One region of the Paenibacillus sp. J22P169 genome, then DNA from elsewhere that is predicted to be linked to it. Evidence: riboswitches for the same ligand, from Rfam matches in the RefSeq annotation. Region 1 holds a riboswitch; each other region holds the start of a gene.
What was found. A riboswitch is a leader RNA that binds a small molecule or an ion and turns the genes downstream of it on or off. The one in region 1 is predicted to bind cyclic di-AMP.

Region 2: it holds a riboswitch for cyclic di-AMP, as region 1 does, so the genes downstream of both, AC58QG_RS17920 (C40 family peptidase) here and AC58QG_RS34960 (resuscitation-promoting factor) in region 1, are expected to answer to the same signal.
Region 3: it holds a riboswitch for cyclic di-AMP, as region 1 does, so the genes downstream of both, AC58QG_RS27725 (stalk domain-containing protein) here and AC58QG_RS34960 (resuscitation-promoting factor) in region 1, are expected to answer to the same signal.

What each region holds. Positions count from the first base shown of each region.
Region 1 covers NZ_JCAUAO010000017.1:9,702-17,611, reverse strand. The annotation lists gene yabG (sporulation peptidase YabG) at 1-648, opposite strand, end outside; gene rsmA (16S rRNA (adenine(1518)-N(6)/adenine(1519)-N(6))-dimethyltransferase RsmA) at 704-1,612, opposite strand; gene rnmV (ribonuclease M5) at 1,653-2,186, opposite strand; gene AC58QG_RS34960 (resuscitation-promoting factor) at 2,304-3,443, opposite strand; cyclic di-AMP (ydaO/yuaA leader) riboswitch at 3,728-3,921, opposite strand; gene AC58QG_RS34955 (ABC transporter ATP-binding protein) at 4,205-4,948, shown strand; gene AC58QG_RS34950 (ABC transporter permease) at 4,945-6,195, shown strand; gene AC58QG_RS34945 (TatD family hydrolase) at 6,178-6,945, opposite strand; gene AC58QG_RS34940 (HD domain-containing protein) at 6,996-7,910, opposite strand, start outside.
Region 2 covers NZ_JCAUAO010000003.1:3,405-11,314, forward strand. The annotation lists gene AC58QG_RS17885 (AIM24 family protein) at 1-509, shown strand, start outside; tRNA gene AC58QG_RS17890 (tRNA-Gly) at 612-686, shown strand; tRNA gene AC58QG_RS17895 (tRNA-Arg) at 693-769, shown strand; tRNA gene AC58QG_RS17900 (tRNA-Pro) at 790-866, shown strand; tRNA gene AC58QG_RS17905 (tRNA-Gly) at 885-955, shown strand; gene AC58QG_RS17910 (acetylxylan esterase) at 1,155-2,105, shown strand; gene AC58QG_RS17915 (GNAT family N-acetyltransferase) at 2,165-2,686, shown strand; cyclic di-AMP (ydaO/yuaA leader) riboswitch at 2,809-2,970, shown strand; gene AC58QG_RS17920 (C40 family peptidase) at 2,974-3,864, shown strand; gene AC58QG_RS17925 (hypothetical protein) at 4,050-4,709, shown strand; gene yyaC (spore protease YyaC) at 4,891-5,424, shown strand; gene AC58QG_RS17935 (ABC transporter ATP-binding protein) at 5,502-7,439, shown strand; gene AC58QG_RS17940 (CcdC protein domain-containing protein) at 7,865-7,910, opposite strand, start outside.
Region 3 covers NZ_JCAUAO010000008.1:14,160-22,069, reverse strand. The annotation lists gene AC58QG_RS27740 (sensor histidine kinase) at 1-704, opposite strand, end outside; gene liaF (cell wall-active antibiotics response protein LiaF) at 812-1,588, opposite strand; gene AC58QG_RS27730 (PspA/IM30 family protein) at 1,607-2,263, opposite strand; cyclic di-AMP (ydaO/yuaA leader) riboswitch at 2,419-2,571, shown strand; gene AC58QG_RS27725 (stalk domain-containing protein) at 2,576-3,367, shown strand; gene AC58QG_RS27720 (YjcZ family sporulation protein) at 3,522-3,626, shown strand; gene AC58QG_RS27715 (molybdopterin molybdotransferase MoeA) at 3,856-5,124, opposite strand; gene moaA (GTP 3',8-cyclase MoaA) at 5,156-6,160, opposite strand; gene mobA (molybdenum cofactor guanylyltransferase) at 6,247-6,861, opposite strand; gene AC58QG_RS27700 (MOSC domain-containing protein) at 6,858-7,502, opposite strand; gene AC58QG_RS27695 (molybdopterin-dependent oxidoreductase) at 7,601-7,910, opposite strand, start outside.

The sequences.
Region 1 (7,910 bases):
GGCTTCGAAATGCGACTGACAAGCACCCGCCACAATAATGAGAGAATCACGATTCCTCTCATATTGTCTGGCCACTCGAACCGCATTCACAAAGTTTTGAGAATTCTTATAGCTCGACAGATTGCTGGGACTGACACTTTGCCGACTTTTCAAAATGCCATCATGACCAGTAATGACGACAATGTCAGGTTTATATTGAGGAAGCAATCTTTGCAGTGCTTCCGCCATTTGCACCTCAGGAATGTAGAAACCTTCTGCCGGCACGCGCAATTCGCCGTATAATTGCATACTCTTGCGTAAATAGCTTGGATCGCCATCTAAGTGAAGCACCCTTCCTGGTACTTCAAAATAGCTATTATTAGTGGGTAGAGACTTCTGTTTATTGTTAATAGCTATCTGATTCTTCTCCTGCAATTGCACTTGGGACACCGCCAGTCGACGCAGTGACTCACGAAACTCAGGCGAGCTTGACCGTGGATGATCTAAGGTCTCCTTAGGATTCGCTTTTGTCAGATCCGTGAGCGGCGCATCTGCTAGCAACCGAAAATCGACACCTCGCAGAATGGCCTTGAGATGCTCAATTCGTTCAATTTTAAACACGACGTCGCCGCCATAGGAAATACGGGTAACAAAATCTCCTTGCCTCATCGCACAAATCCCCTCCTAAGGGTATCCTATGGCGAGACTAGGCATTTGGTGCGGGTTATTTGCAGCCGTGCGCACGAAGCGCCGTTGATAAGCGTGCGAACTCTTCCATGCTAAGCGTTTCACCGCGGCGCGAAGGCTCGATCTGAATGCTGTGCAGCAAAGCTTCCAGCTCTGGCTTGTTCTCTTTGGAAAAGAACCTCGCCGCGAGGTTGTTGTAGAGGGTTTTGCGACGCTGAACGAAGGACGCTTGGACGACAGCGAAGAAGAAGTCCACGTCCACCACTTCGACAGGCGGCGCTTGACGCACACACAGCCGGATGACAGCGGAATCGACGTTCGGCTGCGGTACGAAGACGGTGCGAGGCACGATCGTGACGAGCTCCGGCTCGCAGTAGAACTGCACGGCGATGCTAAGGCTGCCGTAATCTTTGGTGCCCGGACGGGCCGCCATGCGGTCGGCCACCTCTTTTTGGATCATCACTACGATATTCTCGAGAGGAAGCTTCTCTTCCAGAAGCTTCATGATGATCGGCGTCGTGATGTAGTAGGGCAGGTTGGCGACAACGCTGACGCCCTCCATGCCTTCAAAATGCTGCTGGAACAGCTCCGGCAGGTTGGTCTTCAAGATATCCCCATGAACGACAGTGGCATGGGGGTAAGGCGCCAGCGTTTCGCCCAGAATGGGCAGCAGACGCTGATCGATCTCGACGGCCAGGACGCGGCCAGCGAGCTTGGCTAGCTGCTGTGTGAGCGCGCCGATGCCGGGGCCGATCTCAAGCGCAGCCTTCGTAGGCCCAAGCTCAGCGGCCAAGACGATTTTGCTCAATATATTTTGATCAATCAAGAAGTTCTGGCCTAAGCTCTTTTTCAGCACGAGACCATTTTTCTTAATAATTTGTTTCGTTTTACTTGGTGTAGCCACATCTTCTGCAGTTACAATAACTTCTTGTCCGGATATTGTCATTGGATAGACCTCATTATCTATAGGTTCTCATTCTCGTCAATCAATTCAAATGCTCGAGGGCCGCCTCGAATTCTTCACGCGAAATCTGAAACATCGCGCAGCGCTTATAAAATTGTTTGCCATTGCAATAGCCAATACCAAGTGCGTTGCCTACGGTCAATCGGCGAGCCGCCGCATCCGGGTGCACGATGAGGCCGGCAGCGATCAGATCCTCTAGCGTCAGCTGCGAGACCGCCGCATGATACTCTGTCCGCAGGCTCTGAAGCGCCTGGCGGATCGTCTCCGGCGTCGCGTTCTCGACGCCAATGTCGCCTTTATACGCAGCTTGCTCCTGCGTAATGAAGGCATGCTTGCAGCCAGGTACCTTGGCTGCCACGATTTTACGGATCCGCTCACCGGCGTGATCCGGATCCGTGAATATAATGACGCCTCTACGCTGCTGAGCCAGCGCAATCCGTTTGAGAACGGCTTGTCCGATAGCGGAGCCGCCTGTTTCAATTGTATCGGCCTCCACAGCCCGCTTAATAGCGGCTGTATCGTCTTTGCCTTCCACAACGATCATTTCTTTTATCATTTACGTTTTCCTTCCCCAGTACGCAGAAAAAGAAGAGGGGTCTCCTCTCCTTTCGCGCAGGCATATGCCAAGCTACGTGTATAGCCTAGTGTTCCCGGCCTAACTACCGTTTACACGTTAGTTTTGGGACGGTTTTGTGGGGCCTACCACATACACCGTGTATCCTTGTTTCGTTCCGAATTTATTCGCATAACCGTGATCTTCATAGTACACATCAATCATTTGGCCTTTCACGCCACTGCCAATATCCTCAGCACGACGGAAACCAATCCCTTCAATGTACACCCACCAACCGAGCGGAATAACCTTCGGATCGACAGCAATCGTACGGCCTTCGGTTACAGTAGTCCCTGTGTAGGTTTTACCATACCCCGCGGATCCCTCGGTTTTGCCTGTCGACGCGGCGCCCGCTGAATAAGCAGTAAGCTTCACGTTTTTGAGAATCTGCTTGTAGCCGAAGGTCACACCGCTCTTGGAAACCTCATCCACACTCGGTGAAGAGGCAGAGAGAACAACCACAGGATTTTTCGTGCCTACGGATACTACTTTCTTAACGCTTTCTGTTTGTACTTCTTCACCCACAACTGCTTCCGCGACTAAAACACCGTCCTCGAAAGTCTTTTCTTTCTTCTTGACCAATACGCCTTCTTTACCTTCTTGGACGATTTGCTCTTTCCCTTTAAGTAAAGATGCGTCATTCTTTTTCTCTGTCTCAAATGCGATCGGTTCAGAGACTTCCTCCGTCTCTTTTTTCACACGGACGATCTTGATTTCATCGCCAGTGGTAAGAGCGGATGTCGGTTCGGGAGTAATTCGATCGTTCTCCCCAAGTGCAATATTTAAACGTTGCAATGCACTTTCTACCGTTCTTGCAGTTGTGTAAACAGTGGTGGTCTTTCCATCAGCAGTCAATTGAATTGGTGAGGCATGCTCGATGACAATTTTGTCTCCACCCTTGAGCTTGGTCGTGAGTGAAGCTGAAATTTCATCGTGCTCACCAATCGTTATGGCTTGTTCATCCAGTAGGCGTTGCAGGACCCATTGCTTCGTGTGCACAATAGTTTCTTGTCCATTCACAACCACGGATACGCTCTTGGTAGCCGTTCCGTACAACAACACCAAAAACATGAAAGTCATTGCGATTGAGATTATAGCCAGGCTTAAAATCAAACGCAAGTTTTCATGCTTCCATCGCAATGCGAAGGACATGCTGGATGATCGTTTTACATGGGTCTCGCTAATTGAGATACTGCCCACTTCTTCGGTCCTCCTTCAAAGCCTCGCCGCCAGGTTACAGCATGATTAAATTTGACGCGACTAAGGTTTTTAGTTTAACTTAACATGTTCACCAGCATCAGCTTTCTTACCCTGCTGAATCTGGTCGTCCCCCCCTTTTACCTATTCATCATCCTATGAATTCCGGGTTGTTTTATGTCTTCCGGTCTGTGTAGAACCCTGTATGTGGACAAAAAGCCAGCAAGAAGAGGACTCTTCTCGCTGGCTTAGTTTGCATAGTGAAATACAAATAGCACGCACGACAATCGTTACCTCTCTTACGCTTACGAGGTTAGCTGACGGATTCGGACGTGAGAGTCGCCCTACGTGAACGCAAACTGCTTGTTTGACGTCCATGATTCACCCCTGTTACTCTCTGCTCACTTAACAGCATAGGAATGCTAATTAAGCTTGCAGTGGTTCCCCCGTTTCCACATTTGGAACTCAGCGAATGGAAAATTGGCAAATTGGATATTAAGTTATTATGAAAAGTATATTACGCTGTTAATCTCAACCTGTAAAGGGATTAACACCCGTTAAAAAGGGCTAAATCAATTAAATTTCGATTATTTTTCAAATATAACCCACTTTTATCTACATTTTTCTAACTTTAACGTACGTATGCTCAATTTTTCATAGTTTAATGACCAAAACTAGGCTAAAAATGCAAATTTGTTTATAATGATTCTGGAAGTATTTGATTGGAAAATACCAATAATTTGCTATTTAGGGAGGCAATTGAGATGGGCCCCATCTTGCAAGTAAACGCTTTATTCGGTGGATATTTACCCAACAGACCCGTTCTTCATGACCTTTCCTTCTCAATCCGTCAGGGTGAAATGATGGGGCTGATCGGACTCAATGGTGCAGGTAAAAGTACCACCATCAAAAATATTCTCGGACTGCTTCAACCGCAAAAAGGGTCCATTCGCATTAACGGTTTAACTTTAGCCGAAAATCCAATACCCTACCGTGCCACATACGCTTATGTACCTGAAAGTCCAGAGTTATACGAAGAGCTTACGATTCGCGAACACCTTGAGTTAACTGCTATGGCTTATGGCGTTTCCAAAGAGGATTACGAAACTCGTTCTCGGTCCTTGTTAGAGCAGTTCCAAATGAAAGACAAACTGAATAGCTTCGCAAGTCATTTATCCAAAGGGATGAAGCAAAAGGTCATGATCATGAATGCATTCCTGATCGAACCCTCTTTATATATTATCGATGAGCCGTTTCTCGGTCTCGACCCTTTAGCGATTCGTTCCTTGCTCGAATTAATGGTTAAAATGAAACAAAAAGGCGCATCCTTCCTCATTTCCTCACACATTTTGTCTACAATTGAAAAATATTGCGATGCCTATGTCGTTCTCCACAAGGGCCGCATGGTTGCTCAAGGAGATTTAGTCGAATTACGCGCACAAACAGACCTGCCTCAGGCGTCATTAGACGACATTTTTTATAAGCTTGTTCAAGGAGATATGGCATGAGTCAATCAATGGATAGTACACATGCATTTAACACACAAGCATTATGGAAGCAGCGTTTTCAGCATTATATGAAGGAATCCATGGGGTATTGGCAGTATGCCGCACGCAGTAATTTTATCGGCTTCTTGTTGTTTCTTGTCATCGTTTCTTCCTATTATTATGCAAAAACATTACAGCGTCTTCCGACAGATTATCCATACCTGTGGATTGTCCTTCTCGTGCTCGTTCCACTCATCGCTTCGAGCTCTATCCGAACGCTGACTCGCAGTGCCGATCGGATGTTTCTATTGCGGATTGAGCATGAAATGGGTGCTTACTTCCGAAGCAGCTTCCTGTATAGCTTGTCACTTCAGGGTATTTGGATATTTCTTGCTTGGGTCACCCTACGACCGCTATATAATCACTGTTTAGGCGCTAATTCACAGCCTTTTCTTCTTATCTTAGCTCTGTTGCTTCTATTAAAAATAGCAAACCTATTAGCCAGTTGGCAGGAAGGAAGATTTGCTGCTGAACGTACAAGATTGGTATCTGTTTATTTCCGTTGGGCGGCAACCATCGCCTTAATTACAATCCAATTTCACTACAGCAGCTTATGGGCAAGCCTAGCAGCAATACTTCTAGTATTCGTTTGGTTAATTGCATTCCGTTACGTGGCCAAATATGTGATTGGATGGGACTACCTGATTGCCAAAGAGAAACAGCAGCAAGCTAGACTCTACGCCTTCTTCAATTGGTTCGTAGATGTACCTCAATTGCCAACGCGAATAGCCCGCCGAGGTTGGATCAGCGGGCTTACCCGAATGATTCCATTTCGACAGGATTCGGCGTTTCTCTACTTATATATGAAGACATTGCTGCGCACTGAGTTGTTCGCCATTGTGCTACGTCTGACCGTCATCGGCATTTTAGCTATAGCCGTTGCAGACTCCGCTGCTGCACGAAGCGTCATCCTATTCATCGCACTTGTGATCTCGATGGTTCAGCTTACTTCATTAGAGCGTGCGCATCGCTATACGTTCTGGCTGGATATGTATCCCTTAGAAGCACAAGCCAAAGCTGGCTCCCTTGCTTACATCATCTGGTTAACCCTTACACTTCAGCTGGTCATCCTGACGATTCCGTTTATGATGGGTACCTCCATCATATATCTCCTAGTTCCTCTATTGAGTCTAGCCTTCATTTCTTTCGCGTGCGGCGTTGTCCTTCGCCGAAAGTTCAAGAAAAACGCCTTACTTGAGGCCGAGTAAACGAATCGCATTATTCGTCGTGATCTCAGCAATCTCTTCCAGCGTCATCCCCCGAATTTCCGCGGCAGTCTCAGCCACCAAGCGAACATAACCCGTTTCGTTGCGCTTACCGCGGAAAGGATGGGGCGTTAAGTAAGGAGCATCCGTTTCGATCAGTAGACGATCAAGCGGAACCTGCGCCAACACCTCTTTCGGTTGCACAGCATTTTTGAATGTAACCGGCCCCCCAAAAGAAATATGGAAATTCATATCCAGACACTGCTTAGCCGTTTCCCAGCTGCCTGAGAAGCAATGCATGATACCTCCGACTTCCGCTGCCTTCTCCTCTTTGAGAATCGTTAGAATATCTTGGTGTGCATCTCGATTATGAATCACAATGGGCATGCCCAGCTTTCGTGCAAGACGAATTTGCTCTCGAAATACACGCTGCTGAACATCCTTCGGCGACTTATCCCAGTAATAGTCCAGACCGATCTCCCCAATTGCGACCACCTTCTCATGCTGACATAAGGACTCAATCCATTCCAAATCGCCAGGCATCATATCAATGGCATCGACGGGATGCCAGCCTACCGTTGAATAAATAAAATCGTATTTCTCGGCTAGCTCAATGGAGCTAGGGATGGTTTCTCGATTAAAGCCGACATTTACAATTCTCGTAACGCCAGCCTCTAACGCCCGCTGAATAACTTCCTCTTGATCTTCTTTAAATTGTTCGGCATTTAAATGTGTGTGTGAATCCGTTAGCATGACTGTTCTCCCTTATGTAACTAAGTATGATTTATATTCTATAGCCTTTCTTATTCTTGCTCGCCCAACATCTCCCAAATATCTGGATACTCTTCCGCATTCAATCGCTCTAGCAGCTCCTCTGGGTAGTACACATGATGTTTCCCCATTTGAAAACCACTAATAGACTGTACAATTTCCGAGCGATGGGTAATTTCCGTTAAATTGTCCTTATGATCCAACAAGAGGATTGGCAAATTATCATCATTTTCACCAGCTCTGTACACGTCATAGGATTGATTCGAAGGGAAATCGATCTCCATATAATAAGTCGGGTCAAAGCCAACCTCTCTCATCACTTTTTCCATACGCTGAATGAGTTGCTCCTGATCTCCATCGAAGGTACTGTACTTGTACAATTTACGATCCAAGAAACGCTTGCACATATCCCCCAGCATACCATCCTTCTCTTGGCTCCAAAAGGTCAGCATGGTCTGCATGACCGACTCGTCGAGCAGCAAATAATCTTCCAAGGAGATGCGATTCTGAATAAGATGAAGGATCGGTTCAACCATAAAGCCGAACGTATACCCTTCTTCATATAAGTGCTTCGCTCGTGCAAATACTTTATGTAAAAGAATTTCCGCACTTCGTGTTACAGGATGGAAATAAACCTGCCAATACATCTGATAACGAGACATGAGGTAGTCCTCAACGGCATGCATACCGCTCTCTTTAACCACAATATGCCCTTTGTACGGCCTAATCACCCGAAGAATTCGTTCTAGATCGAATGTGCCATAATTAACGCCTGTGAAGTAAGCATCTCGCAGCAAATAATCCATGCGGTCCGCATCCAGTTGACTGGATACCAGGCTCACCACAATTTCCTCGCTATATGATTTACAGATGACCCCTGCCACCTTCTTGGGAAAATCAGGTGAGACTCGGCTCAGTACTTCATTCACTTCGGTATCGCCTAGCAC
Region 2 (7,910 bases), on a different contig from region 1:
TACTTGGTCCAGGACGCGTGCTAATGGGTTTGCCAGAAGCGTATAGTTTGGCTGTAGTGCCTGTGGAAGCCGAAGATGATCTATTGTTTGAATTTCGTCATGTGCTGTTCTATACGGAAGGTGTGACGTTTACAACGCATCTACAGAGTGTGAAGAACACGTTGATCACGCAAGATTTAGTCAAAATGCAGTTTCACGGTCCCGGTAATTTAGGTTTGCTAACAGCGGGCCCTATACATCACATCGCTTTGGATCCAGAGGAACCGCTGTACGTAGATGTTAATTGTCTTGTTGCATACCCGCGGCAGGCTAAGCTACGACTTTGTGTATACGGCAACACACTGGCTAGTCAGCATATGAATTATCACTGGGAAATCACAGGGCATGGCCAGGTGCTGATGCAGCCATGTAAGCCTGATCCCAAATTGGACGAACATATGAAATCGGATAGCTTGCTACGCCGAATAGCGAGGGAAGTGCTGCCCTTTGGCGGCGTTTTCATAAAATAATAAAAAAACTTAAAAAATAGTTGCATTTGTCTTGAATACCTGATATATTATTCCTTGTCGCCTCAGAGAAACACTTGCTGAGCGAAAGAGAAATAACCGTATGCGGAAGTGGCTCAGCGGTAGAGCATCGCCTTGCCAAGGCGAGGGTCGCGGGTTCGATCCCCGTCTTCCGCTCCAATATTTGCGCCCTTAGCTCAGCTGGATAGAGTATTTGACTACGAATCAAAAGGTCGGGAGTTCGAATCTCTCAGGGCGCGCCATTTACACTTTATCTTCACTACGGGACGTAGCTCAGCTTGGTAGAGCACCTGCTTTGGGAGCAGGGGGTCGCATGTTCAAATCGTGTCGTCCCGACCACTTAGTTATTTTTAATATGCGGGCGTAGTTTAATGGTAGAACTTCAGCCTTCCAAGCTGATCGCGCGGGTTCGATTCCCGCCGCCCGCTTAAATAAAAAGGATCACCTCCGGGTGATCTTTTTTATTTAAGTAAAGAAACCACCTTCGGGTGGTTTTTTTCGTTATATCTGCAGGAAACGTGGAGTTAAGGTGCGTGGGAACTTCGCATATCAACTTAAGGATTTACAATAGACGCATCCAAGTACTTGGGCTAAAATGGGAAAAACAGGATAAGGAGACTTGCCGTCATGAACGCTATTGAAAGTCGTATTCAGGGGTTACACCAGTTTCGCTCAGAGTTAACGGCGCCATCTGATTTGGCCGCATTCTGGGTGAGAACTTACGAAGAGGCCAATCGAACGATATCTTATACGAAGGAGCGGATTGAAGCTCCTTTCGTCTATGCGGAAGTCAATAAAATAGTATTGGAGGGAGCTGAAGGCACACCTATCCATGCTTGGTTGATGCTGCCAACCGTTGATGCATCCAGTCCTAAGAAGGTTCCATGTGTCGTAACATTCCCCGGCTACTCTGGCTCCAAGGGGAAACCCGAGGATCATGCAGCCTGGCTGCTTATGGGGTATGCGGTACTTGCAGTTGATGTTCGCGGGCAAGGTGGCGAAACAGGTAATACACTGTCACAGGATTACGGGATGACGAAAGGTTGGATCACGCAGGGGATCCTTGATGCAGAGAAGAGTTATTATCGCGCAGTTGCCATCGATTCCTTACGCGCTGTGAGCTGTGCCCTGGAGCAACCAGAAGTCGACAAGGAACGGGTATTCGTATTCGGGGGGAGCCAAGGAGGGGGACTTACTCTGCTAGTCACCGCACTCGAGAAGCGCATTCGAGCAGCCATAGCCCATGTGCCGAATCTATGTCACATGGATCTTGGCATTCTGCAATCCGTGAGTTCCCTTAGTGAGGCAGCCGGATTCGTTACTAGATTCCCAGAGCACTTACCAGACGTGCTGAAGACGCTATCCTATTTCGATATCGTAAATTTAGGGGAGCGTATCGAACAGCCTGTTCACGTGACGGTAGGCTTAAAGGATATGACCTGCTTACCGGAAACTATTTTTGCCGCCTATAATCGTATCGCATCTACCAATAAATCTATTGCGGTTTACCCATTCATGGGCCACGAGCTACCTCCTGGCACTCATACTGCAGCGCATACGTTCTTCTCGAAGTGGTAGGGAGCTGCATGTTCAGTAGGCACGGTTGGACACCCTATAATTGAAGGAGGTGCCAACAGATGGAGCAAGAGTCTTCGTTTGATGACGTATTCGAACTGATGGAAACGGCTTTTCCAATTACGGAGATTAGAAACTATGAAGGTCAACGAGCGCTACTAGCTCATCCCAATTACAGAATAGATGTAGAAAGAGATGAGCAGGGACAAATGCTTGGCTTTTTAGCGAGCTGGAACTTTAGCACGTTTCGATTTGTGGAACATATCGCCGTCAACGCTGCCATAAGAGGTGGCGGGATTGGCAAAAAGATGTTGATGACGTATATGAGCAGTGCTACAACGCCTATCGTACTTGAAGTCGAGCCTCCGAATACCTCAGATGCTACGCGGAGAATTGAATTCTATAAGCGTTGCGGATTCCATTTGAACCTATTTCCCTATGCGCAGCCTTCCCTCCGAGAAGGGCAATTGAAGCTAACTCTCAACATCATGAGTTATCCAGGTCCATTGACTGAAAAAGAGTTTAACCCCTTCAAGAACATTCTGTTCACAGAGGTTTATAAGCAGTCTGTAGGCTTGGTTTGAAGCAATGATGGTAAGACAGCTACTCTACTTGAGTAGCTGTTTTTGCGTGATTTCACTAAAAAGGAAACAATTACCACTGTGCAAAAGTTGTCAGGCTAAAACGAACTATGCTAGTCTAACATAGACAAAAAATGCCGAATCTCGGAGCATCAAAAGCTCTGGTACGGGGGACTTCTTTACTTGGGGTGAATGAATGCTCAGTTAGTCTATGGCTAATGGGGCGCACTAGGGAAACCTCTTCCCGAACCCGTCAACTAACCTCGGAGGCTTCAAGGAGGAACAACGTTTTGAAACTTTTTACAAAAAGCTTTATTTGTTCATGCGCTCTTATAGGCGCAGCCATTCCCCTGTTCGCCGCTCCATCCGCGTACGCCTCTGCGCCAGATACCTCTTCTGTGAAGGTACAGGTCAATGATGAATTAGTGAAATTCCCTGAAGTACAGCCGTTTATTGATACGGAAGGTACACTTCAGGTGCCACTACGCGTGCTGTCAGAGAAATTAGGCTATCAAGTAGGTTGGGCGAAGCAAGGCGATGAAGTCGTCGTCACACTAATGAACAAGGAGCAGGCGATTCAACTAACAACGGACGAAGAGCAAGCTGTCGTGAACAATAAGTTAGTTGAATTAGAAAGCAGTCCGACGTTGCTTAAGGGAAATACATACGTTCCTCTACGTTTCATAACAGAGACGTTTGGCTCTGCGATTGCGTGGAACGATGCGAATAAAATCGCCATCGTGGAAGAGGACGGTAAGTCCCACAAGCCAGCTTGGATTGCACCGCCACCTGCCGCCCCAGCAGTAGCAAAGGTCGTTCAGACATCCGTTTCAGCTCAAATTATTCAAGCTGCAACGACTTTTCGAGGAACACCTTACCGATGGGGAGGAACTACACCCAAGGGCTTCGATTGCTCTGGATTCGTTCGTTATGTATTCGAAGCCAAAGGAATCGAGCTGCCACGCACCTCTGTACAAATGTATGATCAAGCCGGTGCGAGAGTAACCGATTTGAAAGCCGGAGATCTAGTGTTCTTTGCTTCCAATATCGTCAATCATGTGGGCATTTATATGGGAAATAATCAATTCATTTCCGCGACAACGTCCAGTGGTGTAACAGTCGATAGCCTCGCTAGCTCCTATTGGAGCGCAAGATACGTAGGCGCGAAACGCGTGCTATAAGACGGTTACTCAATTAGGTATATGCTAGGTGATTAAGAGCGTATGTTCGCTATGTCTTTCGTAAATGAAAGCAAAGCGGCAGATGCTCTTTTTTTTGCGCGAAAATCTGCGATTTTTATCGAATTTTTGAGGATTATAGCCTATAATGAGAAAATGGTTGGAAGAAAGTAGGTGACGCGTGCGACATGCAAGTTAGTGTCTGGAAAAGCTGGTTTCATAAAATTAAAATGTCGGGTCGAACAGATCGCATGTATAACGTGGAAACAGGTCCTGCCATACCGGAAGACATTCGGGTAGTGATTAAGCAATTTTTTCATACGTATAACCATTTCAAAGGGGCAAGGCAATTCCAAACAGATACCTTTATTAAAGAAGTATTCTACGCGACGAAGCAAGATCCGAAGGATCACCGCTCCATAGATGAGATGGAAAATTATATTCAGATCAAGAATGTCAATCGGTTACGACTGAAATCGTATGTGGTTGATGAATATTTACGTATTGGTGAAAAGGTCTGTATGATTGGTGTGACACGGGAGTTTAGTAATGCGCATCGCAATCGTGTGCTTTATTTTATCGTACAGGAAGAAGGCGCTTGGCGGTTTCATCATATCGTGAGATCTCATCATGGGAAAATTATTGAGAAGTTCCAGGTGAAGGAACAGGTTGGATTTGTGGTTGGGGATGATAAGGTTGCGCTGCTCTTTCTAACACATGCAGATTCGGCGGATGCTTCCACGTATATGTTGGGAGATTATGTTCATACGGAAGGCTATCTGGAAGTGGAGCAAGAGGTAAGCGGTCAGCTCTATTATCGAATTGTTCGGATGAATCGCGTACATTAAGAAAATTAAACTGTCAGGACAACAAGCGGCATGAATAGGCTTTGCTCTGTCGAGTAACGCTTATTTGGTGTGCGTGCCGATAGAAGTAGGTAAGTGGACAGGGCGCACCTCCTTATGAAAGAATAGAATTATCATTCATTAGGTGAGGGTTATATGTTACATGCTTGGAAGGGAGGCAAAGATGGAGAAAGAACCGTTGGAGCTGCAAGCGCAGTTTTGGAAAAAGGTGAATGGTGAGCAGTTAGGGCAGCTTCTGCAAAAGATTGCCTTGAGCACGGAGCTGAAGCCTAGCCAGTTGGCTTTTGTATGTATAGGGACAGATCGTTCAACGGGCGATTCACTAGGTCCCCTTGTAGGAAGTAAGCTTGTAGAGCTAGGCTATCCACATGTCATTGGTACGCTAGCGGCACCGTGTGATGCCAGTAACTTGGCGATCCGCTTGCAGGAAATTCCACCGAATGTCGTGGTGATTGCGATAGATGCTTGTTTAGGACAAAAATTGAGTGTCGGTTTGTACCAGTTGTCGAACCAGCCGTTGGCTCCAGGAAAATCAGTTGGCAAGGTGTTGCCGCCTATTGGTGACTACACGATTGCTGCGATCGTGAATGTCGATGGACCTAGACAGTATAATGTCCTGCAAACGACTTCGTTATATCATGTGCTTCAGATGGCAGATGAGGTAGTTAGTGCAATTGCCTATGCAATTCCTTTGTAGTTGAGGGCAGCAAAGAGGAGAAAGATCGGAGTGATATGTGAGTGATAGGACCAGGTGGCCCAGGAGGGCCAGGGGGAATGGGGCGGCTTTCCGACAGGAATCGTCCCAAGGCTAAGTTGAAGGATGTGTCGATCCGAAGGATTTTGCTATTGTTCAAAAGATATTGGGGACAGCTTTTGGCCATTATCGGCCTAGCGCTGCTTGCGGCATTGATGGGGTTGATCCCGCCCTTAGTCATGAAGGAAATTATTGATACAGCTATCCCTCAGGGTCGTGTGCAGCTATTGTCCGTGATGGCGTTGCTGCTAATCGTGCTGCCTGTTTTGAGCGGAGTGCTTGGCGTGTGGCAAAACCACCTCAATACCAAAGTAACCCAAGGGGTTATTCGGGATTTAGGGCAGTCCTTGTTTATCAATTTGCAGCGACAATCGATGTCGTTCTTCACGGACGCGCGCTCAGGGGAAATTGTGCAGCGGATCACAGGCGATGTGCAATCAGTACAGAGTGTGGTTACGTCTATTGTTGTCTCCTCCATCACGCAGATCGTCATCGTCTTTACGACGATAGGCATATTGTTTGCGCTAGATTGGAAGCTGGCGATCATCTCGGTACTGATTCTCCCGCTCTTTGTGCTGCCTGTGAAAAAGGTATCCCAGGTACGGAAGGCCCTGCGGCTCGAAACGCAAAAGGTACGCTCGGAGATCACCTCGCAGCTGAATGAGAACTTTGGTATCTCGGGTGCGTTGTTAACGCGGATTTTTGGCAGAGAGAAACAGCAAGAGCTTGAATTCACGAAGATGAATCAAAAGGTCATGGATCTCGAGCTGCGCCTCAATTTAGTCGGCCGTTGGTTCGGGATGGCAACGAGCACGTTAGGGCCGTTAGGCACGGCCATTATTTATATCTATGGCGGCTACTCTGTCATTCAGGGGGATATGACCTTAGGCTCAATCGTCGCGTTTACGGCGTATTTGGGAAGGTTGTATATGCCTGTAGGGACACTGCTGAATCTGCAAGTAGAGGTCGCGACGGCGCTGGGGGTATTTCAGCGGATTTTTGAATATCAAGACATGGTGCCTGATGTCAAGGATGCCGAGGGTGCACGCCAGTTAGGATCGGTGGCCGGGCGTGTGAGCTATAAGCAGGTTTCTTTTGCTTATAAGGCAGGGGAATCGGGTAGAGTGGGGCAGAAGGCGAAGTTGGAGGATTCAGATGGAGTTGGGCAACAAAAGGCGAAACCGGTGGAGCTAGGGCAGATAGGGAAGCTGGTGGAACCAGAGGAAGCAGGGCAGAAGGGGAGGACGGTGCAGTATGCGCTGCGCGACGTCACCTTCGAAGCGCAGCCGGGTGAGATGGTCGCGCTTGTTGGACCTAGCGGCGCCGGGAAGTCGACGCTGATTGGGATGATCGCGCGGCTGTACGACCCGACTGCCGGCGTTGTCGAGGTCGACGGCGTCAACGTCCGCGACGTGGCGTTAGCGTCGCTGCGGGCGCAGATCGCGTATGTGACGCAGGAGTCTTTTCTGTTCCACGCGACGATTGGCGACAACCTGCGCTTTGCGCGGGAGGATGCTACGCGTGAGGAGATGGAGGCCGCTTGTCGGCAGGCCTACATCCACGATTTCATCGTGTCGCTTCCCGAAGGGTACGACACGATGGTCGGAGAGCGCGGCCACCGGCTCTCCGGTGGCGAGCGCCAGCGGATCGCGATTGCTCGCGCGATCCTGAAGCGCCCGCGCATCCTCATCCTCGATGAGGCGACGTCGCACTTGGACTCGGAGTCCGAGTCCTATGTGCAGGCGGCGCTCGAGGAGCTGATGCAAGGGCGCACGACGCTCGTGATCGCGCACCGGCTCTCCACGGTGCTGGCCGCCGATCACATTCTGGTGATCGAAGCGGGCAGCGTCGTGGAGCGGGGCACGCACAGCGAGCTGCTCGCACTGGAAGGGCTGTACGCGCGGCTGTACAGTACGCAGTTCGCGAAGGCTGCCGAGGAGGCAGCGAAGGGCAGCTGAGAGTAGCCGCCAGAGCGGAACGTCCTCGGCGCAGCAAATAGCGCCCGAAAAGGGCGCTAAAAGGGAGTATTGCCCACTGAATGGGCGGAATCGCAGGCAATAAGGCCCGAAAAGGGTCTTATTGCAGAGCGGAACGTCCTCGGCGCAGCAAATAGCGCCCGAAAAGGGCGCTAAAAGGGAGTATCGCCCACCGAATGGGCGGAATCGCAGGCAATAAGGCCCGAAAAGGGTCTTATTGCAGAGCGGAACGTCCTCGGCGCAGCAAATAACGCGCCAAAAGGGCGTTAAAAGCGAGTATTGCCCACTGAATCGGCATCGCAGGCAGATTGCTTGCCTGCTGACGATTAGAAAGGGATATTCCCCCAAGTCAATTGACTAAGGGGAATATCCCTTTCTTGTTAAGCTTGGAAGGGGAGAGGAGAAAGTTACTCCACCCGAACATTCGCCTGGGGAGCAGGAGCTCCTGCGGTG
Region 3 (7,910 bases), on a different contig from region 1:
GCAGCCAGCTCTTTTAAGAGCTCAACAAGGCCTTCGGACAATCGTTTTCCTTCGAGATGGATCGGTCGCAGATGCAGTAATAGGGCTCTCATTTCGGATTGAGCGACGGAGGCCATTTCTTCAATCAGATGAATTTGCCGCTTCGCTTTCTCGAAATCCTTATCCAACGTTCGACCTACAGCTGTCGCAGTCATTGAAATAGCGAACAATTGCTGACTTACCGCATCATGCAGCTCGCGTGCCAAACGCTGGCGCTCTTCAATGACTGCGGCAAGCTTGGCTTTTTCGGTAAGCTCAGCATTACTATTGGAGAGTCGTTGGAGTGAGGTCACTTGCTCCTCCCATCGCTTCATAATACGGCTGAGTTGTTCGCCTAAACGTCCAATTTCATCATCTTCCCCGTATTGAAAGCCTTCACGGGCAAATGTCCCTTTTTCTAATAAAATCATCGTTTCCATCATCGGCTCAAGTCTGCGTGTCACCTTAGAGCTGTTCCAATATCCGAACACAGCACCAATCACACCTAGAATCAACAGGGCCATGAATGAAAATTTAACCCCCTGCTGCCAGCTGGAAAAGGGTTCAATCAAATGCCGTGAATTCAAAAAATAAAGCATAGCACCGAAAACAGCGAAGCTAAAGAGGATGGCCTCCCCCATGCTGCGCCATATCATATTCGTTAAACGTCGTTTGTAGCCGTCCACGTGGTGATGAACCCCCTTGAAATAAACGGCTATACCGTCCAATAAGGATGGTTTCGTTTATCTAAAATATAGTCCATGTAATGTGTGAAACAATATTTCCAAGAAATTTACAATACTTTGACCTTGATATCTCCTACGATAAAAGAGAGCACGAGTTTCACCCGATGGTCGCAATGTTGATAATTCTCCGATTGCCATACCACTTTGTTCATCACACCTGTTTCACGCTCTTCAGCGATATGAAGCTGACCGAACATGACAGAAGCTGTAACGGAAACGCCGATATCATCAGGTACCTTTATATCAATATCCCCTACAACGCCCTGTAGGATGACTGTCGTTTCCTTTTGTTCTAAAATGGCCAACGAGAGATCAATATACGTCTCCCCCACCAAATACCATGTCGACGTATTTCGCAGAATCCAAGGCTCTCGGCCGAGGCGAACGCTATCAACAATCTTTTGCTTTTGTATATAAGAATCATCCTTATGAACCTGTTTAGATCGAATAAAAAAGAACCCTAATGAAATCAACACAACTGAAATGACAATTGCGAGATGATCACCAAATAAAATAACGGCACCAATCCCCATCAACACATAACCCTTGCGCTCTTTGCGTGAACGAACACGATGAATGCCCAGCAGAATAAGGATTACGGCCATAATGGGAAAAAAGCCTATGGTATGATCTAGAAGCAAAAAAACACCGGCTCCAATCAGCACAAGCGCTGTATTCCGGCTGCGGTTATTTTTCATTTCTTCTCCCATCGATGCACCTCCTCTGGCTGCCATTTCACTTTCGTTCATACGATTCCTAGCATACCATAAGAATGGACGACCTCCAAGATGCAAATCCTTATAGGGCAAGGCTTTGCTTTTCATGGAGGTCACGAGCCAATGCTATTTCCGGTTGTGCGGATCCCGCTCATCGCGAGCACGCTGCTCCTGTTGCCACTCATGCTGCAGTCGGGTACGCAGCGCGCGCAGTTCATGCTGAAGGTTGTCTCCGGCTTCCTTCAGCGTCTCCTTCGACAGGCGGCCCGCCACGCGGAGCCCCTGCAGTGCCTCCCGGCCGAGCTCGCGGCCGGCGACCTCCAGCTCGCGCCATGTGTCGCGAGCCTCTTTCCCGTGCAGCCCGCCATGCGGCTGCACATCCTCGGCTGCGTGCCCGGCACGCAGTCCGCGCAGTTCCTCTGCGAGCGCCAGGCACAAGTCCTGGCTGCTCGCGTACTGCGCGCGGTAGTGCTCGCAAGCGGCTTCCTCGCGCAGCTTCTCTTGCAGAGCGAGCCGCGCGAGATCCTCTTCGCCGGCGCGCATTGCAAGCTCCGCTTGCTCGCCGCGCAGCTTCGCCATCTCTTCCGCTCTCGCGATGTGACTACGCAGCGCAATCGTGGCCTGGAGCGCATCGTCATAGCGCTCCTCAAGCTTGGCAATGGTGCCATCATCATAGGTACCTGGATTCGTTTTGCCTATAGTCTCCTGCCAAACGGTTTCAGCCATTTTGCCAATACGGTCAAATATATTAGTAGGATCAATTTCCCGATTCTTATTATTCATGTCAAATCGCCCCTCACCCTTCATCATACTCCTATCGTAGCTCAATCACAGACGTTCTAAAACCGACTATCGACCGTTTTTGAACCTAGACCTAAGTCTAGTATGAAAGGGCATAACCATATATTGGTCGTTGTTCAGGCATGTCTGTGATGATAAAATATTTGAAGCCGAGTCTGGTGCATAAATTTAGGCACTGGTACGGGGGACGAAATACTTGGGGTGAATATTTGCTTCGGCTTGGAGCAGACTAGGGAGAACCTTCTTCCCGAACCCGTCAACTAACCTCGAAGGCTCATGAAGGAGGATTACCAATTGAATAAGCTTATCAAAGGGTTAACTGGCCTTGCTGTTTCTCTAACAGTATTGGCAGGAGGCTTTCTTTCCCCATTTACAGCCCAAGCAGCTGAAATGGAAGTGAAAGTGCAAGTCAATGATGACCTGATCCATTTCCCTGATGCACAGCCATTTCTGGATGGCAACCACACGACCCAAGTTCCACTGCGGTTTGTGACCGAGAAGCTCGGTTATACGGTGAATTGGAAAAAAGATGGAAAACAGATTGAAGTAACACTAACTAACAATCAACATACGATTACCTTGGTTTCAGGTCAAAAAGAAGCCCTCGTTGATCAGGAGACCGTCATCTTAGATGGCGCTTCCCAGTATCAAAATGGGCGGGTTTATGTGCCGCTTCGCTTTCTGTCCACGGCTGCAGGTGTACCTGTACAGTGGGATGCGAGCAGTAAACTGGCCATCCTGAGTAAAGATGGCGGAAAGCATGCACCTGATTATCAAGTTTTTGAATCTACAGCTTATTCAGCAGATCCTTCTGAAAATGGTGGATACGGGGCCTTTGATTACTTGGGTAACCCACTTGCGATCGGCACAGTTGCTGTTGATCCATCCGTAATTCCACTTGGTACCAAACTTTATATCGAAGGTTATTCATTTAGTGGTCTTCCTACTGGCGGAATGTACGCTTATGCAACGGATACCGGCGGTGCCATTAAAGGTAAGCGACTGGACATCTTTATCCCAGGCTCGAGAAAATCACTGCAAAGCTTCGGCATTCAGAAAATTAAAGTGTACCAAATTCCGAATTAATTGAGCAAAAAGCTGCCTTGTGAACCACACAAGGGCAGCTTTTTTTGTAGGTGATTGATCCGGTCAATAAGGGCATTCGTCCAATCAATAGGTATTTCCCCTACATATGTTATATAGTGTTTAACCCACATTAATTCAAGCCGGAGGGGATACTATGTCAGCTGCAGTTGGTTGTGGAACGCCAGGATACGGAAATTCCGTAGGTGTTATTCTTGTTCTTTATGTACTGTTGGTCATCATTCTTGCTACATTCTACTAGGACCATCTTCCGTTAAGTATTTACTTTGCAAATAGCCCTGCCTGTTGAAACTTCTAGGAATAGAAGCTTTCAGCAGGCGGGCTTTTTCATTTCAAATTGATACCACTTGTTCGAAAAAAAAGCGCTACAGCTGACCCTCCTGATAGACGGTTACTTGTTAGCGCCAAACTTCTGTTGATATTGGTTATATCATTTCATGAATACATGTATAAACGTATAAGTTCATCTATTAACGTGTTGTATAAACCTTCACACTATCACCACGCTGATACCCTTGACCTCCGGCAGGAAGCCAGATCAAGCAATCCGCATCTTTAATCGACACCATGATACTCGACTTATCGATGCCAGCAGGTCTGACCCATATAGACCCTGCCTCGACACGTTTGGTCCCCCGAATATAACGGGGATAGGCAGAGGGTTTATCATAAGTCACATCCAGAAAGGCCGTAAACTCTTCTGCCTCAGGACGCTGACTCCCTAACATCGTCTTAATAATCGGCTTTGCGAATAGTTCGAAGCCAACGAACGATGCGCCTGGATTACCAGACAACGCTACTAGCAGCTTATCCTTCCAGAAAGCAGCACTCGTCGGGGTACCTGGCCGCATTGCCACCTTATTGAACAACAGCTTTCCGTCAAATCGACCGAATAACTCGACAAGGACATCATAATCACCAACAGAGACACCGCCAGAAGTGAGAATGAGATCCACATCAGGCAATACAGCCTCAATAGCGGCTTCCACCTGCTGAGGATCATCAGTGAGCGCTGGCATGATCAAAGCCGCTCCACCTGCTGCCTCTACTTGTGCGGCTAGCATGTAGCTGTTGCTGTTGCGTATTTTCCCAGGCTGCATTTCCTGTTCGACGGGTAAGAGCTCCGAACCTGTTGAGAAAATAGCCACCTTAGGCTTTCGGTATACCTCAACCACGGAGTACCCAAAGGTTGCCAGGATCGCAGCTTCCCCCGGACCAATCTGATCCCCACGTGCAATTACGAACTCCCCACGTACAACTTCTCCGGCAATCGGGGTTATATTACTTGCTTCTTGCACATTTTTCTTAATCCGTACCTTGGCGTCCATGGATGACAAGGAAGCATCCTGCAAGGAATCCGTCATCTCCAGCATCACAACAGTGTCTGCGCCATCTGGAACAGGCGCCCCCGTCATGATACGAGCAGCCATCCCTTCTAGAATCGTAAGTTGGGGCATGGTTCCGCTTGGAATCCGCTCAATGACTTGTAGCACAACCGGTGTGTCAGGAGTTGCTGATGCAATATCCTGAGAACGAACAGCATACCCATCCACGCCTGATCGTCGGAAATGCGGAACATCATGATCCGCGTAAATATCGTTCGCCAACCGTCTTCCGAAAGACCTTGAAAGCGAGACAGTCTCCGTCTCTGTGGGTTTAACGTATGTGTAAAGTTCGGCTCGCGCCTCATCGACCGAAATCACTTTACGGCCAAACCTAAGCTTCATTTCGCTGCTCACTCGCTTCCCATGCCTCCCTGTGCCCGTTGCGCTAGCCGCCGATCTGTGACATCCGACGAATAGTTGGTGTATGCGACTGCTCTTCATTCATCAAAGCCTGAGCCATCTCGTGATTTTGTGGTTTAATATCCAGTGCACGGAAGAACAAATCTTCTACCGCTGCATCATCCCCAATATACTTACGTACGTTGAACTCATCGGACCAGTATAAGCAAGGCTTGATATTGCCATCTGCGGTCAGCCGCAGTCGGTTGCAGGTTTCACAGAAGTGATCGCTAATCGGATGGATAAGGCCGAATGAACCTAGTGCGCCTTCTATACGATAATTCTGTGCGGGGCCGTTGCCATAAACCGCATTAGAAGCGGTTGCCTCCCAGCCCATTTCCTTACAGCGGTCAAGAACTGTCGTAAGAGACAGATACCGCTTTTTCCAATCCTCGTCTTGATGACCGATCGGCATATATTCAATAAATCGCACCTGAATCGGGCGATCAATCGTCATTTGTAAGAAATCAGCGATTTCGTCATCATTGATCCCTTTCATGAGTACCACATTCAATTTAATCGGCGTAATGCCTACACGATATGCTTCTTCAATGGAGGCTAACACGCGACGAATATCCCCCCCGCGGGTGATCAGTGAGAACCGATCTGCTCTTAATGAATCCAAGCTAATATTTACACGAGTTAACCCTGCTGCCCGAAGCTTCTCAGCCCGCGACGCAAAGTAAATCCCATTTGTAGTCAATGCTATATCTTCAATACCGGGAATTTGAGATAGCCTCCCGATCAACTGCTCTAGGTTTTTACGAACAAGAGGCTCTCCGCCAGTTAATCGCAATTTACGAACACCAAGTCCAGCTAACACACGAACAATCTCAGTTATTTCATCAAAAGTTAACAGCTTCTCATCCGGTTCAAATTCCATTCCTTCTTCCGGCATACAATAGACGCAACGCAAATTACAACGATCTGTCACTGAGATGCGCAGGTAATCATGCATCCGCCCAAAACGATCCAATAGCAGCTTTGGCATAGGAGTTCACCTTCTCTCTCTGTCCATTATGGCATATTTTCTAACAAAATCCTAGATTCTTAAAGTATTTTATCTAGGGAAATGAATTACAATGGTAGATTATCTAACATGTCTTCGTATTCTTCAGGCGTATTAATATTGGTTGCGAAATTTGTTCGGAGCCCACTTTGCACAAAAAAATCCGAATCGACAGACTGCCAATCCAAGTGCTCAAGCAACCCCATTAAACGATAGTTTTGTTGCTGCAGTAGGAGTTCAGCCTCAGGGCCAACCTCTCTGGCGTAGATCCCGTGAAGGGGGTGCAAACGGCCCGCTATTTCGGGAATAACCGCATCCACATTCGTCTCTCGACATACCTCCACCATGGCGTTTGCTGCCTCGCCAGAAATAAAAGGCATATCGCAGCCAACAATCCATAAGTGAGTCGCAAGCGCGACCTTGGAGGCGGCATGAATCCCGCTTAAGGGTCCCTTTTGGGGATAGAGGTCACTAACACACGTCACTTCTATATCGGTTACCCCAGCGAGCACAGGCTGTAAGGTTTCGACTTCATTGGTCACTACAATAATCTGCCCACAGCAACGCGACATTTCTTTCAATTGTCTTAGAAGAATTGCTTCCCCTTGCACAGGTAAAAGAGCCTTAGGCTTCCCACCCATACGGCGATTCAAGCCTCCGGCAAGTATAACGCCAGTGATCATGTTTCAATCTCCGTCAATCGTTTCCTAAACGATTGCTTCCAGCTACCTGAAAGTGCTTCGACAGCAAGAACTCTTTTAACACCTTCGATATTGAACTTATCATGATATTTAATCTGATTGGCGTACGCAACCGTCACACCCCCTTCATCTCTGGCAAGAAGTCGCAACTCCGAATTAGGTGCGATGCGCCCCTCTTGCAGCACACGAAAATAATAACCTGTATACCCTGTTTCCTGAACATGAAGAGTGGCTTCTGGCCAATTCATGCGCTTTGCTAATTTATGACAAGGCTGCCTAGGCTGTGAGACTTGAACGATCACCTCATCAATGGCGAACGTATCCCCAACACATACCTCATGCTCCTGCATACCGCGAATTGTTAGATTTTCACCAAAGGTAGCAGCGTCCAATTTATGCCCCCTGAGCGTTTCCCAATAGGCATAATGCTCTACAGGATATACACAGATGGCCTTATCCATGCCCCCATGAACCGTCAGATCCGCTTGTCCATCCCCTTCCATCTGTATCTTGGATACAAACAAAGAGGAGCTGACCGGGGTCTTATAAATCCCCGTAGTCAGCTCTTTACCTTGATAGGCTATCGTTTGGGGTAACCCCACGTTAATCGATGTAATTTGCATGGCAAACGTCCCTCATTTCCGAACAGGATTCTTTGCCCTAACTATACCAAATTCCTTACAAAAAGTCAGTTCCCCGCTTCGACCGCGGTTCCTCCAATTTATGCATTCGATTTGCCGACCCAAGCATCATTATCATACCCTCGCACTTCCCAGTACCCCATGTGCTCCTTCTCGATTAACTCGATACCTTGCAACCATTTCACTGATTTATAGGCATACATCTGCGGTACAATCAGGCGCACAGGCCCACCTAATTGCTGCGGTATCGGCTTACCGTCCATTAAGACCGCGACCATAATATCGTCCCCATTTGCCTGACTCAAGGAAAGTGCATCGGTATACACTTTGTCCCCAGAATAAAACTTCACAAATTTAGCAGACGCTTGAACACCCGCCGCAGCTAACAGC